2 regions of the Variovorax durovernensis genome follow, and region 1 is predicted to be linked to the other one. Evidence: riboswitches for the same ligand, from Rfam matches in the RefSeq annotation. Region 1 holds a riboswitch; the other holds the start of a gene.
The links. A riboswitch is a leader RNA that binds a small molecule or an ion and turns the genes downstream of it on or off. The one in region 1 is predicted to bind glycine.
Positions count from the first base shown of each region.

Region 2: another riboswitch for glycine. It lies ahead of gcvT (glycine cleavage system aminomethyltransferase GcvT); the one in region 1 lies ahead of ACWV14_RS28255 (D-amino acid dehydrogenase).

Region 1 is NZ_CDRNCW010000001.1:5,966,682-5,974,046, forward strand. It holds gene rfbC (dTDP-4-dehydrorhamnose 3,5-epimerase) at 1-94, opposite strand, end outside; gene rfbA (glucose-1-phosphate thymidylyltransferase RfbA) at 91-987, opposite strand; gene rfbD (dTDP-4-dehydrorhamnose reductase) at 1,014-1,904, opposite strand; gene rfbB (dTDP-glucose 4,6-dehydratase) at 1,901-2,971, opposite strand; glycine riboswitch at 3,086-3,177, shown strand; glycine riboswitch at 3,189-3,305, shown strand; gene ACWV14_RS28255 (D-amino acid dehydrogenase) at 3,399-4,700, shown strand; gene ACWV14_RS28260 (FIST signal transduction protein) at 4,719-5,999, opposite strand; gene ACWV14_RS28265 (PhaM family polyhydroxyalkanoate granule multifunctional regulatory protein) at 6,044-6,808, opposite strand; gene ACWV14_RS28270 (aminotransferase-like domain-containing protein) at 7,013-7,365, opposite strand, start outside.
Region 2 is NZ_CDRNCW010000001.1:2,704,473-2,711,837, forward strand. It holds gene gcvP (aminomethyl-transferring glycine dehydrogenase) at 1-2,588, opposite strand, end outside; gene gcvH (glycine cleavage system protein GcvH) at 2,637-3,008, opposite strand; gene gcvT (glycine cleavage system aminomethyltransferase GcvT) at 3,069-4,241, opposite strand; glycine riboswitch at 4,287-4,399, opposite strand; glycine riboswitch at 4,412-4,502, opposite strand; gene ACWV14_RS12910 (alkene reductase) at 4,556-5,680, opposite strand; gene ACWV14_RS12915 (PaaI family thioesterase) at 5,695-6,207, opposite strand; gene ACWV14_RS12920 (hypothetical protein) at 6,207-6,767, opposite strand; gene istB (IS21-like element helper ATPase IstB) at 6,907-7,365, opposite strand, start outside.

The sequences.
Region 1 (7,365 bases):
GATTGAAGCTCTCGAAAAAGAAACCGCGCGCATCGCCGAACACCCGGGGTTCGATCACGAGCACTTCTGGAATCGCGGTGGGCGTTGCCTTCATGACCGCACCTCGTCGCTCAGCAAACGCTTGAGGTACTTGCCATATCCGCTTTTCTCCAGCGGCGCGGCGAGCCTCTCGAGTTGCGCGTTGTCGATGAACCCGTTGCGCCACGCAATCTCTTCCGGGCACGCAATCTTCAAGCCTTGGCGATGCTCCAGGGTTGCAATGAACTGGCCAGCTTCGAGCAGGCTCTCATGCGTGCCGGTATCCAGCCACGCATAGCCGCGCTGCATGATCTGCACATTGAGTTGGCCCAGGTCGAGGTAGGCCTGGTTCACCGCAGTGATCTCCAACTCGCCACGCGCACTCGGCTTCACCGACTTGGCAATGTCGACCACTTGGTTATCGTAGAAGTAGAGCCCGGTCACCGCATAACTGCTCTTGGGCTTGACCGGCTTCTCCTCGATGCTGCTTGCCTTGCCCTGGACATCGAATGCGACCACGCCATAGCGCTCCGGATCGTGCACGTGGTAGGCAAACACCGTGGCGCCGGCGTCCTTTGCGTCTGCTCCTTCGAGCAGATGGGCCAAGTCATGGCCGTAGAAGATGTTGTCACCCAAAACTAGAGCACTTGACGAGTTGCCAACGAATTTTTCGCCAATGATGAAGGCTTGCGCCAGCCCATCCGGACTCGGCTGCACTGCGTATTGCAGATTGATGCCCCACTGGCTGCCATCACCCAACAGTTGCTGGAAGCGCGGCGTGTCCTGCGGCGTGCTGATGATCAAAATGTCGCGCATGCCGCCGAGCATCAGCGTGCTGAGCGGGTAGTAGATCATCGGCTTGTCGTACACCGGCAATAGTTGCTTGCTCATTGCCAGCGTGGCCGGATGCAGGCGAGTGCCCGAGCCGCCGGCCAGGATGATGCCTTTGCGTTGAATTGTCGTGGTCATTCTTTTCTTTGGTGTGTATTCGCTTCTCAGAGCGTCTCGCGCAGCATGCGCGCAACGCCTTCCTGCCAAGGCGGCAGGCGCAGGCCGAAGGTGGCCTGCAGCTTGGTAGTGTCCAGGCGCGAGTTGTGCGGGCGCTTCGCCGGGGTCGGGAAGGCGCTGGTCGGCACGGCCTCGACAGCCTGCGGGCCGGCCTTGAGCTCGACGCCGGCCTGCTGCGCCATTTCGAGCACGAAGCGCGCATAGCCGTGCCATGTCGTTTCACCGCCCGCAATCGCGTGATAGAGCCCGGCCTTGGCCGGATCCTGCAGCGCGGCGCGGATGGCATGGGCCGTCACGTCGGCCAGCAGTTCGGCACCGGTGGGCGCACCGAACTGGTCGTCGATGACGGTCAGCTTTTCGCGCTCCTTGGCCAAGCGCAGCATGGTCTTGGCGAAGTTGCCGCCGCGCGCCGCGTACACCCAGCTTGTGCGGAAGATCAGGTGCTTCGGGCAGTGCTGCGCCACCAGTTGTTCGCCTTCGAGCTTGGTCTGCCCGTAGACGCTGAGCGGGCCGGTAGCGTCGTCTTCCTTCCAGGGCTTGCTGCCGCTGCCGTCGAAGACATAGTCGGTCGAGTAATGCACCATCAGCGCGCCAATCTGCCGGGCGGCTTCGGCCACCACGCCGGGCGACGTGGCGTTGAGCTTGCGTGCGAATTCGGGTTCGCTCTCGGCCTTGTCGACGGCGGTGTGTGCTGCGGCATTCACGATCACGTCGGGGCGCACCTTCAACACTGTCTCGGCCAATTGCTCTGGCCGGCTGAAGTCGGCGTGGAAATCGGTGCTGTCGAAATCGAGCGCGACCAGTTCGCCCAGCGGCGCGAGGCTGCGTTGCAGTTCCCAGCCGACCTGCCCGCCCTTGCCCAGCAGCAGCAGCTTCATGCCGCGGCCTTTGCGTCGTACTGCTTTTCCACCCACTCACGGTAGGCGCCGCTTTGCACGTTGCGCACCCACTCGCTGTTCGCGAGGTACCACTCGACGGTCTTGCGGATGCCGGTGTCGAAGGTCTCGGCGGGCTTCCAGCCGAGCTCTGCTTCGAGCTTGCGTGCGTCGATGGCGTAGCGGCGGTCGTGGCCCGGGCGGTCCGTGACGTAGGTGATCTGTTCCTTGTAGGGCTTGCCGTCGGCCTTGGGGCGCAGCTCGTCGAGCAGCGCGCACACGGTGTTGACGATCTCGATGTTCGGCTTCTCGTTCCAGCCGCCCACGTTGTAGGTCTCGCCCAGTTTGCCGGCCTCGAGCACGCGGCGGATGGCGCTGCAGTGGTCCTTCACGTAGAGCCAGTCGCGCACCTGCATGCCATCGCCGTACACAGGCAGCGGCTTGCCGGCCAGCGCGTTGACGATCATCAGCGGGATCAGCTTCTCGGGGAAGTGGAACGGGCCGTAGTTGTTGGAGCAGTTGGTGGTGAGCACCGGCAGGCCGTAGGTGTGATGCCAGGCGCGCACGAGATGGTCGCTGGCGGCCTTGCTGGCCGAGTACGGGCTGTTGGGCTCGTATTTGTTCTCTTCGGTGAAGGCCGGGTCGGTCTTCGAAAGCGAGCCGTAGACCTCGTCAGTCGATACGTGCAGGAAGCGGAAGGCTGTCTTCTGGTCGGCCGGCAGCGCGCCCCAGAAGCCACGCACCGATTCGAGCAGGCGGAAGGTGCCGAGCACGTTGGTCTGCACGAAGTCTTCGGGGCCGTGGATCGAGCGGTCCACATGCGATTCGGCGGCAAAGTTGACCACGGCGCGCGGCTTGTGCTCGGCCAGCAGGCGGTCGACCAGGGCGCTGTCGCCGATGTCGCCCTGCACGAAGATGTGCTTCGGGTTGTTCTTGAGCGACGCGAGCGTCTCGAGGTTGCCGGCGTAGGTCAGCTTGTCGAGATTCACGACCGGCTCGTCGCTGTTCGCGATCCAGTCGAGTACGAAATTGGCGCCAATGAAGCCAGCGCCGCCGGTAACCAGGATCATGAGGTCCCCTGTTGTTGTGGAACGATCGCCCTGCGGCAAATCAACAGGCGATTATCCCATTGGCACGCTGGCCTTAATTCCGCGGTTGGCACCCGCGCAAGCCCCGCCTACAATCGACCCACTGCAGGAGAGCGGGCCACCAAATGGCCCTACCGAAGGCGCAAACTCCCATAAACGCTCAGGTCGGCCCGAACAGGGGGTCTGTACTGCATCAACTGAAACGCCGTCTGGAGAGCCATCGCACCGTTCAACATGGTCGCGATGCACCGAAGGAGCAAACCCTCTGCGGGCGCAGCGGGTGAATCTCTCAGGTACCGAGGACAGGGGGAGCGGCAACTTGGACAGCGGTCGTCCGGTTGCTTGCTATTAATTCAATAGTATTCACCCTCGCCCGCCGTTCAAGCGCAGCACCTCAAAGGTACTTGAAATGCGCGTGATCGTTCTTGGCGCCGGCTTGCTCGGCGTGACCTCGGCTTACTACCTCCAGCAACTCGGCCACGAAGTGACCGTGATCGACCGGCAGGCCACCCCGGCCGCCGAAACCAGCTTCGCCAACGGCGGGCAGATTTCCGTCAGCCATGCCGAACCCTGGGCCAACCCCAGCGCGCCTCTCAAGGTGCTGCAGTGGCTGGGCAAGGAAGATGCCCCGCTGCTGTTCCGCATCCGCGCCGACATGCGCCAGTGGCTGTGGGGCCTGCAGTTCCTGCGCGAATGCACGCCGGCGCGCACCCGCCACAACATCGAGCAGATCGTGCGTCTCGGCACATACAGCCGCTCGATGTTGCAACAGTTGCGCCGCGACACCGGCATTGCCTACGACCAGCGCACCCAGGGCATCCTCCATTTCTATACGACGCAGAAGGAGTTCGACGGCGCCCTTGCGCCCGCCGAGCAGATGCGCGCCCTGGGCTGCGAGCGCCAGGTCATCTCGGCAGACGAGGCCGTGAAGATCGAGCCCGCCCTCGCCCACATCCGCCCGAAACTGGCCGGCGCGACCTACACGGCAGAAGACGAGTCGGGCGACGCCAACCGCTTCGCACGCGAGCTGTCCCGGCTCGCGGCAGAAGCCGGCGTGAAATTCCTGATGAGCCACACCGTCACCGCCCTGCGCGAGGCCGGCGGCAGCATCGATCACGTGGAGGTCACCGATGCCGAAGGCCGCTTCCAGCGCATCCGCGGCGATGCCTTCGTGATGGCGATGGGCTCGCTGAGCCCGCTGCTTGCGGCGCCGCTGGGCATCCGCCTGCCGATCTATCCGGCCAAGGGCTATTCGGTCACGCTGCCCGTCAAGGACGCGTCCAAAGCCCACCAGGTCTCGCTGACCGACGACGAATTCAAGCTCGTGTTCTCGCGCTACACCTCGGAATCCGGCGACCGCCTGCGCATCGCCGGCACGGCCGAGCTCAACGGCTACGACCGCGACCTGAACCGCGTGCGCTGCGAAGCCATCGTGCGCCGCGTCGAAGAGCTGTTCCCCGGCGCCGGCGACACCACGCAGGCGCAGTTCTGGACCGGCCTGCGCCCCGCCACGCCGAGCAACGTGCCGCTGATCGGCAGGACCAAGCTCGCGAACCTGTTCCTGAACACCGGCCACGGCACGCTCGGCTGGACGCACGCCTGCGGCTCGGGCAAGTCGATTGCGCGCATCGTGAGCGGGCTCGCACCGGAGGTGGATTTCGCGTTCACGGGAATGCCGGCGCCGCAGCCGCGCGTGCTGCAACCGGCGTGATCGGCGGCTGAAAGGCGGTCAGTCGTTGGCCGTGAACACCGTCAGCACCCCGGTATACCCATACAGGTGGTGCCGCGCGATTTCTCCGGCGGCAAAGAACCCGACCAGCGGCACGTCGCCCAGCGCGTGCCGCACGATCTGCAACTCTGCGCCCGGCGCGCCGAAATGCGGCCCGCCACGCCCGGAACAGCTCACGTATACCGCTCCCGCGATGCGCCTTGCCGGATGCGGCGCCGCCTCGGCCTCGCCCGCCGCCACGGCGCGCGCGGTGGCCAGCGTCTGCTCTTCCGGCTCCAGCTCTTCACGGATCTCGGCGCAGATACGCATCAGGTCCAACCGCGCCGCCTGCGCATTGCGGCGGCAGAAGGTCAGGCGCATGCCGGCTTCGGCCGTGTCGGCAATCGCGATGCCGCGCCGCGTCGGGTCGAGCCCGATGATGTGGCGCACCAGCACGTCGGCGCCCAGGTCGCCGGTGCGGCGGATGCCGTCGCTGCCCGCATCGGCCAGACCGACCAGCGTGTTGCGCACGGCGTCGATGGCTTCCTGCGGCCGCTCCAGCGACACCTGCAGATCGGCCAGCAGCACGTCGAGCGCCGGTTCGCCGTCGAGCCTGAGCAACAGGTTGCCGTCGGCCTCCGTGATCTCTCTCTCGCGCACCGCGCCCGAGCGCAGCGGCTGGCAGCCCTGCGTGACGCGCGACACCAGCCGCACGCCGTCACCGAACACCACGCCCGACAGGCCGCCTGAAAACACCCCGCCCGCCGCCCCGTGGCCGCGGATGTTGCCGTTGCCGCCGATCGCGAATTGCAGCGCGCCGCCACGGCCAGACGAGAGCCCTCCGAACAGGTAGCCGGTGTCGGTGCGGCCCGCCATCTCGGCGATCAACTCGGTCAGGTCCGGCGTGGCCGGGTCGGCGTGCACCAGCGCGGTGTGGGCCTCGAAGCCGCTCATTTCGGAGTTGCCCAGCGGCGCGACGCCCGAGAACACGCGGTACTGGTCGCTCGGCAGCGCGCAGAGCATCAGCGTCATGCCGGGCTCGTCGAAGTATTCGGCGTTGTTGGCTGCCACGCCGATGCCGACGGTGCCCGACCAGTCGGTCACTTCGGGCAGTTCGGCGCTCAGGTGGTCGAGGATGTCCTGCGCCTCGGCGGCGTAGTGGTCGGTGATGTAGAGCAGCCCGAGCGTCGGCGACGACGCGTAGTCGGGCAATGCCATCTGTGCGCGCAACTGGGCCAGCACGAGGCCGGCCGCCATGCGCCATTGCGGATGGGTGGCATGACCGGAGGGAAACAGTTTCATGATGCGTGCCAACCCGTTCTTTCCAAAAATATGTGGGTATGACGTCAGCGCCGGCTGGAGGTTCGCTTGCGCGCGGCGGTCGACGTCTTTTTCCTGGCGGCCGGAGCCGCCGCCTTCTTTGCCGCGGCAACGGGCTTGCGGGCCTTGGTTGCCGCCGGCTTGCCGCCCATCGCCTTGCCGACCGCGTCGGCCAGCGGCTGGGCCATGGCCGGCACCTTCAGCTGCGCGGCGTCCTGCAGCGCCGAGCTGGCGATCTGCTGGAACTGCTCGGTGAGCGAGCCCCACCACTGCATGGGATCGACCACGCCGGCGCCGTCGGCGGCCTTCGATTTAGCGGCGGCCGGCCGGGTGCGCGACTTCTTCGGCGTCGGCGCTTCCTCTTCCTCGGGCAGCTCGTCTTCTTCCTCGATCTCTTCGGGCTCCGGCTCGGGCGCGGCGGCAGGGGCTGCTGGTGCGGGCGCCGGCATCACGGCCGCGGCCTGCTTGGTGAACGCGCTGGCGATGTCTTCCATGCGCACGTTCATGCCGCGCAGCGTCGACAGCGTCATCTTCTGCACCTCGAGCGCCTGGATGGTGGCCTTGAGCGCATGGCCGTTCTGCTCGAGCCAGTACTGGACCGTCTTGAGTTCCTGGATGCGTTTGTCGACTTCCTCCACGCTCAGGGTGGGCGCGACCCAGCTCGCAAGGCTCGGAATCCCCGGCACCGAACCGGCGCCGGTGCCCGCTGCGGCGCCGCCGGCGAGGTTCTTCAGGAAGTCGAATCCGGGAACGAACTGGCTGAAGTCGAAGGGCTTGCTGGCGTTGCTCATGCGGAGGGTCTCCTGGGAGGGTTTTCTTGTGTTCCCAGCTTACTCCAAGCCTCCGGCATTTAACCTTCATGCGCCGCCTTTCCCAACGGGGAATTGCCCCTTCGCGAAACACCACGGAACCGGCTTCGCCGGGCCGTCGGTGTTGCCCCCGGTAGGGGGAAGGAGAAGCGACACAAAGTGCGCGAAGCCTGGGGGCGAGCCAGATCAGAGCTCGTCGCGAACCTTGCTGAAAACCTTCCAGAACGTCGCGTCCTGCGAGGTCGCGAAGTTGATGCGCATCATGGCGCTCGGCGGCCGGCGCGCATGGAACAGCGAGCCCGGCGCCAGCAGGTAGCCCTGGTCGAGCATGCGCTGCGTGAGCGCGTCGGTGTCCACGCCCGTGTCGACCCAGCCGAACAGCCCCGCCGGCTCCGACGCGAAGGTGCAGCCGTGCGACATCGCCAGCTTCACCGCCCGCCCCCTCGCCCCGTCGAGGCGGATGCGCACGCGCTCCGAATGCCGGCGCAGCTGCCCCTGGTCGATGCACCACGACAGCGCTCGCTCGAACAGCGTGGGCG
Region 2 (7,365 bases), 3.3 Mb from region 1:
GGTTCCACCATCAGCGTGCCGGGCACCGGGAAGCTCAGCGTAGGCGCGTGGAAGCCATAGTCGATCAGGCGCTTGGCCACGTCTTCTGCGGTGACGCCGCTGGTGTCCTTCAGCGGGCGCAGGTCCAGGATGCACTCGTGCGCAACGTGGCCGTTGGGGCTGGCGTACAGCGTGGGGTAGTGGTCCTTCAGGCGCGCGCTGATGTAGTTGGCGCTCAGGATGGCCGTTTCGGTTGCGGCCTGCAGGCCCTTGGCGCCCATCATGCGGCAGTACATCCAGCTGATCGGCAGCACCGCCGCGTTGCCCAGCGGCGCTGCTGACACGGCACCCACGCCGTGCGACGGCACGCCGGCCGTCACATGGCCCGGCAGGTACGGCACCAGGTCTTCGACCACGCAGACCGGACCCACGCCCGGGCCGCCGCCGCCGTGCGGAATGCAGAAAGTCTTGTGCAGGTTCAGGTGGCTCACGTCGCCGCCGAACTCGCCCGGCGCAGCCACGCCGACCAGCGCGTTCATGTTGGCGCCGTCCACGTACACGCGGCCGCCGTGCGCATGCACCAGCTCGCAGAGTTCCTTCACGCGGGTTTCGAACACGCCGTGCGTGCTGGGGTAGGTGATCATCACCGCGGCCAGGTTGGCGCTGTGCTTTTCGCAGGCGCGCTTCAGGTCGTCCATGTCGACGTTGCCCTGCGCGTCGCAGGCCGTCACCACCACCTGCAGGCCCACCATCTGCGCGCTCGCGGGGTTGGTGCCGTGCGCGGAAGACGGAATCAGGCAGATGTTGCGGTGGCCCTGGCCCTTGGCTTCATGGAAGGACTTGATGGCCAGCAGGCCCGCATATTCGCCCTGCGAACCCGCGTTGGGCTGCAGGCTGATGCCAGCGTAGCCGGTGGCTTCGCACAGCCAGGCGCGCAGCTGCGCATCGAGCTGGGCATAGCCGAGCTGCTGGTCCGTAGGTGCGAAAGGATGGATGTTGGCGAACTCGGGCCAGGTGATGGGGATCATCTCGCTGGTCGCGTTGAGCTTCATGGTGCAGCTGCCCAGCGGGATCATGCTGCGGTCGAGCGCGAGGTCCTTGTCCGACAGGCTGCGGATGTAGCGCAGCATGGCGGTCTCGCTCTTGTGGGTGTTGAACACCGGATGCGTGAGGAAGGCGCTGGCGCGGCGCAGGTCTGCGGGGATCAGCGGCGTGGTGTTCGCGGCCAGGTCGTCGAAGCGCGGCAGCGGCTTGCCGACGGGCGCGAACAGGGTCCACAGCGTCTCGACGTCGGCGCGGGTGGTGGTCTCGTCGAGCGAGATGCCCAGGTGCTGCTGCAGGCGCTGGCGCAAATTGACGCCGGCTGCCTGCGCACGCTCGATGATGGCCGGCGTGTCGTCGCCGGTGCGGATGGTCAGCGAATCGAAGGCGGTGGTGTTGACCGGCTCGCGGCCCATCTGCGAAAGGCCCGTCGACAGGATGGCGGTGAGCGCCGCCACGCGCTGCGCGATGCGCGTGAGGCCGTCTGGCCCGTGGTACACGGCGTACATGCTGGCCACCACGGCCGGCAGCACCTGGGCGGTACAGATATTGGAGGTGGCCTTCTCGCGGCGGATGTGCTGCTCGCGCGTCTGCAGCGCGAGGCGGTAGGCGGGCTGGCCGTGCGTGTCGACGCTCACGCCCACCAGGCGGCCCGGCAGCGAGCGCTTGAACTCGTCGCGGCAGGCCAGGTAGGCGGCGTGCGGGCCGCCGTTGCACAGCGGCATGCCGAAGCGCTGCGTGGTGCCGCAGACGATGTCGGCGTCGAACTCGCCCGGCGCGACCAGCAGCGTCAGCGCCAGCAGGTCGGCCGCCACGATGAAGGCGGCGTCGCACTGGTGCGCATGGCCCGCGAGCGGGCGCAGGTCGTGCACGTGGCCGGTGGTGGCGGGGTACTGCGCGAGCACGCCGAAGAAGGTGCCGCTCACCATCAGGTGCGGCAGCGTTTCCGACACCGTGCTCACCTTCACTTCGATGCCCAGCGGCGCGGCGCGCGTCTTGATGACCTCGATGGTCTGCGGATGGCAGTCGCCCGACACCAGGAACACGTTGCTCTTGCTCTTCACGCTGCGCTTGGCGAGCGTCATGGCTTCGGCTGCTGCCGTGGCTTCATCGAGCATCGAGGCGTTGGCGATGGCCATGCCCGTGAGGTCGCACACCATCGTCTGGAAGTTGAGCAGGGCTTCCATGCGGCCCTGCGAGATCTCGGCCTGGTAGGGCGTGTAAGCGGTGTACCAGGCGGGGTTCTCGAGAATGTTGCGCAGGATGACACCCGGCGTGTGCGTGCCGTAGTAGCCCTGGCCGATGAAGTTCTTGAACACCTTGTTCTTCGACGCCATCGCCTTCAGCTCGGCCAGCGCGTCGGCTTCGGTCACGGGGGCCGGCAGCCGCATCGGTCGCGCGCGGCGGATGGCCGCGGGCACGATGCCGTCGATGAGCTCCGCCCGCGTTTCCGAGCCGATCACCGGCAGCATGCGCGCCTCGTCCGCCGCATCGATACCGATGTGGCGGGCGAGAAACTCTTCGGCGTTCTCTAGTTCTTGCAAAGAGGGAAGGGCGGGAATCGGCATGGCGGTGAGGGCTCGGGAGGAAGGGGGCTCGGAAGAAGAATCAGGCGATCAGGATTCGGCCGCGAACTTGTCGTAGCTGGCGGCGTCCAGCAGGGCGTCGAGCTGCGCGGGCTCGCTCAGCTTGACCTTGAAGAACCAGCCGGCGGCCAGCGGGTCGCTGTTGGCCAGCGACGGGTCGGCGCGCAGGGCTTCGTTGACTTCGGTGATCTCGCCCGACACGGGCATGAACACGTCGGCTGCGGCCTTGACCGACTCGACGACGCCGGCAACTTCGCCTTGCGCGAAGGTCTTGCCGACTTCGGGCAGGTCGACGAACACCACGTCGCCCAGCGCGTCCTGCGCATGCACGGTGATGCCGACGGTGGCTGCGTCGCCTTCGGCCGACACCCATTCGTGGTCCTTGGTGTACTTGATGCTCATGAGAAAACTCCTCGTGGAAAAAATGAATCGGGGTGCAGAGCCTAGCCGGGTCTGCCGCGTTCAGCCGCGGTAATAGCGGGTCGGCACGAAAGGCATGGTCGAGACTTCCATGGGCACCGGCTTGCCGCGCACGATGGCCTGCACGCGGGTGCCGGGCTCGGCGAAGGCGGTGGCCACGTAGCCCATGGCGATGCAGCGGTCGGCCGTGGGGCCGAGCAGCCCGCTGGTGACGATGCCGATGTCCTGGCCTTCGAAGGACTGCAGAAGCGTGCCGTCGCGCACCGGAATGCGCTCGAGCGCCACGAGGCCGACGCGCTTGCGCTTCAGCGTGTCGTGGTCGGTGTGGCCGGCGGTGCCAGCCGTGGCAGCGGCAAGCTGCGCGAGGATCTTCGCGGCGCCGGGGAAGCCGCCTTCGCGCGCGCCGCCCGCGCGGCGCACCTTCTGCATCGCCCAGTTGAGCGAGGCCTCGACCGGCGTGGTGGTGGTGTCGATGTCGTTGCCGTAGAGGCACAGGCCGGCCTCGAGCCGCAGCGAATTGCGCGCGCCCAGGCCGATGGGCTTGACCTCGGGCTGGGCCAGCAGCAGGCGGGCCAGTGCGTCGGCATCCTTGGCGGCCACCGAGATCTCGAAGCCGTCTTCGCCGGTGTAGCCGCTGCGCGTGATGAAGGCGGGAATGCCGCCGATCTGCACCGCGCCGCCGGTCATGAACACGAAGCGCTCGATGCCGGGCGACAGGCGCGCCAGCGTGGCCGCGGCCTGGGGGCCCTGCAGCGCGAGCAGGGCGTGGTCGGGCAAGGGCTGCACTTCGCAGCGGGCGCCGATCTTCTGCTGGATGTGGGCGATGTCGGCCACCTTGCAGGCGCCGTTGACGATCACGAAGAGCGAGCCGTGGCCTTCGTTGAAGAACATCAGGTCGTCGAGGATGCCGCCTTCGTCGTTCAGCAGCAGGCCGTAGCGCTGCTTGCCGGCGGGCAGGTCGATCACGTCGACGGGCATCAGGGTTTCGAAGGCGGCTGCGGCGTCGGGGCCGACGAGGCGCAGCTGGCCCATGTGGGAGATGTCGAACAGGCCGGCCGCGTCGCGCGTGTGCTTGTGTTCGGCCATGAGGCCGGCGGGGTACTGCACCGGCATGGAATAGCCGGCGAAGGGCACCATGCGGGCGCCGAGCTCCACGTGAAGGTCGTGCAGCGGCGTCTTGAGAAGTTCGGTAGCGGGTGCGGAGGAAGCGGCCACGGGGCACTCCAAAGGGGCAGACAAAATCCATGACGCAAGCCATGGGCCACCCCTGCTGTCCGCTTTACCTGAGAGATTCGCCCCACGATCGGGGTTTGCTCCTTCGGTGGGCCGCTGCGCCGTTTGCGGTACGGCGGCCTCTCTCCAGCAAGGAAACGCCGGTGTTTTCCGGCGCCTTGTCAGTCCTTTTGCCTGAGCGTTCGGGAAACCCCTGCGCCTTCGGCGGCCCCGGCTTGCGGGGCTCTCTCCTGACCTTCGAGAGTGTAGTTGATCGGCTAGGGCATGTTCCAAGGACTATCGGCCGGCCGCTCTGGTCAAGCGGTTGCCGTTGTGGCCTCGGAGCTTCCCAATGACGGATAGTCGGTATACCCCTTGGTGTTGCCGAAATAGAAAGTCGATGGGTCGGCCACATTCAGCCTGGCGCCGCCGGCAAAGCGAGTCACCAGATCCGGATTCGCGATGTACAGACGACCAAACGCCATCGCATCCGCAACTTTTTGCGCCAGCAATTCCTCCGCTGATTTCTGGTCGAAATTTCCGCAAAAAACCAGGCAATTCCTGAATCTTTCGCGTAGCCCCTGTCGGAATGCTGCAGTCAATGCAACGCCGCCCGCCCAGTCTGGTTCTGCGACATGCAGATACGCGATCCCCTTGGCGTTCAGGCTGTGGGCTAGCAAACAGGCCATTTGTTCGGCTTCGCTGTCGGCGATATCGTTGAATACCCCATTGGGCGATATGCGAACTCCGACCCTGCCTGCGCCGATGACAAGAGAGACCGCATCGACGATTTCTTCCAGGAAGCGGGCCCGATTTTCAAGAGAGCCGCCGTATTGGTCTGTCCGAAGGTTGGTATTCGTGGAAAGAAACTGGTTGATCAGATAGCCGTTGGCCGCATGAATTTCGACAAAGTCAAAGCCTGCCCGCTTTGCACGTTCCGCCGCTGCCGCGTACTGCGAGACGATCACGGAAATTTCATCGCCTGAAAGCTCCCTTGCTGGCTCGCAGCGCACTTCCTGGATTCGCCCGTCCTTGAAGACGCTTACCTTCGAGCGTCGTGTGGCGACGGCTGAAGGAGCGACCGGCTGCGCGCCGTCCGGCTGGTTCAGGCTGTGCGAGATGCGCCCCACGTGCCAGAGTTGCATTGCAATTCGGCCGCCCGCTTCGTGCACCGCTTTCACCACGCGGCTCCACGCACCTTCCTGCGCATCAGTGTAGATACCCGGTGTGCCGAAGTAGCCCTTGCCTTGGGCGCAGACCTGCGTGGCCTCGGTGACGATCAAACCGGCGGTTGCCCTCTGTGCGTAGTACCTGGCGGTCAGCAGTGTCGGACATTCCGTGCCGTTGGCCCGCATGCGCGTCATCGGCGCCATGAAGACGCGGTTGTTCAAAAGGGTGCCCGATATCGTGATCGGGCGCAGAAGTGGCGATGTCCGATTCATTGTGATCCCCAGCCTCAGGCTGGCTTGACGCGCCAGGGCGCCAGGACCTCGACCACGTTCGCCTCGAAGAGAAGGATGTCAGCCTGCCAGGCGAGCACCTGAACGATGGCTTTTCTTTCCGTCAATGCCGTCACGCTGGCCTGCAGCCGGGTTTCCGTAATCACGGCCGGGGCCTTGAAGTCCATGTTCATGTTGACGGTGAGCACTTGCAGTCGATCGGGTATGACCGAGTAAGTAGCGAGTCCGGCCCACTGGTCAACCAGGCCCGTGAGGTATCCGCCAAAGATGTTGCCGGTAGGCATCGCGGCATGCGAAGGTGGCGTGTAGACACCGGAGAGCCGTCCGTACTCCCAGCTCGCAGCGCATGGCGTGGCAAAAGGAAGGCCGATCGTCGCAATCGGGATCGGTGCGATATCGGTGCCGTCCACCACTTCATTCAATACCTTGCGGTATTTCGTCTTGATATCGAGGCCGGGGAATTCCGCCGGTCGCTCGCTCTCGCGTACCAACAGTTCAACATCAACCATCAGGTCGCTCCTTCCTTCGTCGTGGGTGAAACTGCAAGCGTCGAAAGCCAGTTTTCGAACGTCTCCATGCTTTCGACAATCAGTTGGGAGCAGGCGAGCACAGCCAGGTTCTGCCGCATACGGGTAATCGCCACCACGAACCGTCCAGCGTTGTGGGCTGTCAACATCTCCGCGGCTGTTCCCATGCTTGGCTCGTTGTTCGGCAGGAAGACGACGCAGACATCGCAGTTACCTGCCATCGCCGTCTGCCGGTGGAATATTTGCGTCAACTCCAGCAGCGCAGGGTCCAGGTCGGACCTGGCTACCTTGGGCGTCTGGAGCAAGGCGGTGTGCGCCTCGCGAATGCGTTCGCGGGAGGTTTGCAGGTTGTCCCACATTCGTTCGGCGGGGTCGTGCACCACGGCATTCGGAAAGTGGCGTCGGATGGCTCTTGCGATCGCCGGGCGGTACGACTGGTCCGCGAGATCGCGTCCGCCGCGCGCGCCCTGCATGACGCCTGCAAGGAAGAAAGATCGGGGATGAGGAGGCAGCATTTGCAATCCAGAAATTCTTGTGTTCATTCCCTCATCAACGGATAGGGCGCGAGAACCCGGTCGTCGGGCGCGACCTTCGAATAGACGCGTGATTGTTGAGTTCCATGGAATCCTGACCCGCGATTTCCATCGAATATTGACCCACCCTCTTTGCGAGCCAGCCGGCTCACGGTGTGGATAAGTTCTTGGCTTTCTCCTTTTTAGGTTGGACTGCTTGAACGGGTTGAGCCGAGCTGTGCTTGAAGCGGAAGCTGTCGTTTCCGGTCTCCAGAATATGGCAGTGATGCGTGAGCCGGTCCAGCAACGCCGTCGTCATCTTCGCGTCGCCGAAGACGCTGGCCCACTCGCTGAAGCTCAAGTTGGTTGTGATCACCACGCTCGTGCGTTCGTAGAGTTTGGACAGCAGATGGAACAACAGCGCGCCACCTGATGCGCTGAACGGCAGGTAGCCCAGTTCATCGAGCACCACCATGTCCGCGTACATCAGTCGGTGCGCGATGTGGCCGGGATTGCCACTGGCCTTCTCTTGCTCGAGTGCGTTGACCAGTTCTACCGTCGAGAAGAAGCGCACCCGGCGGTGTTGGTGCTCGATGGCCTGCACGCCCAGCGCCGTGGCGATGTGGGT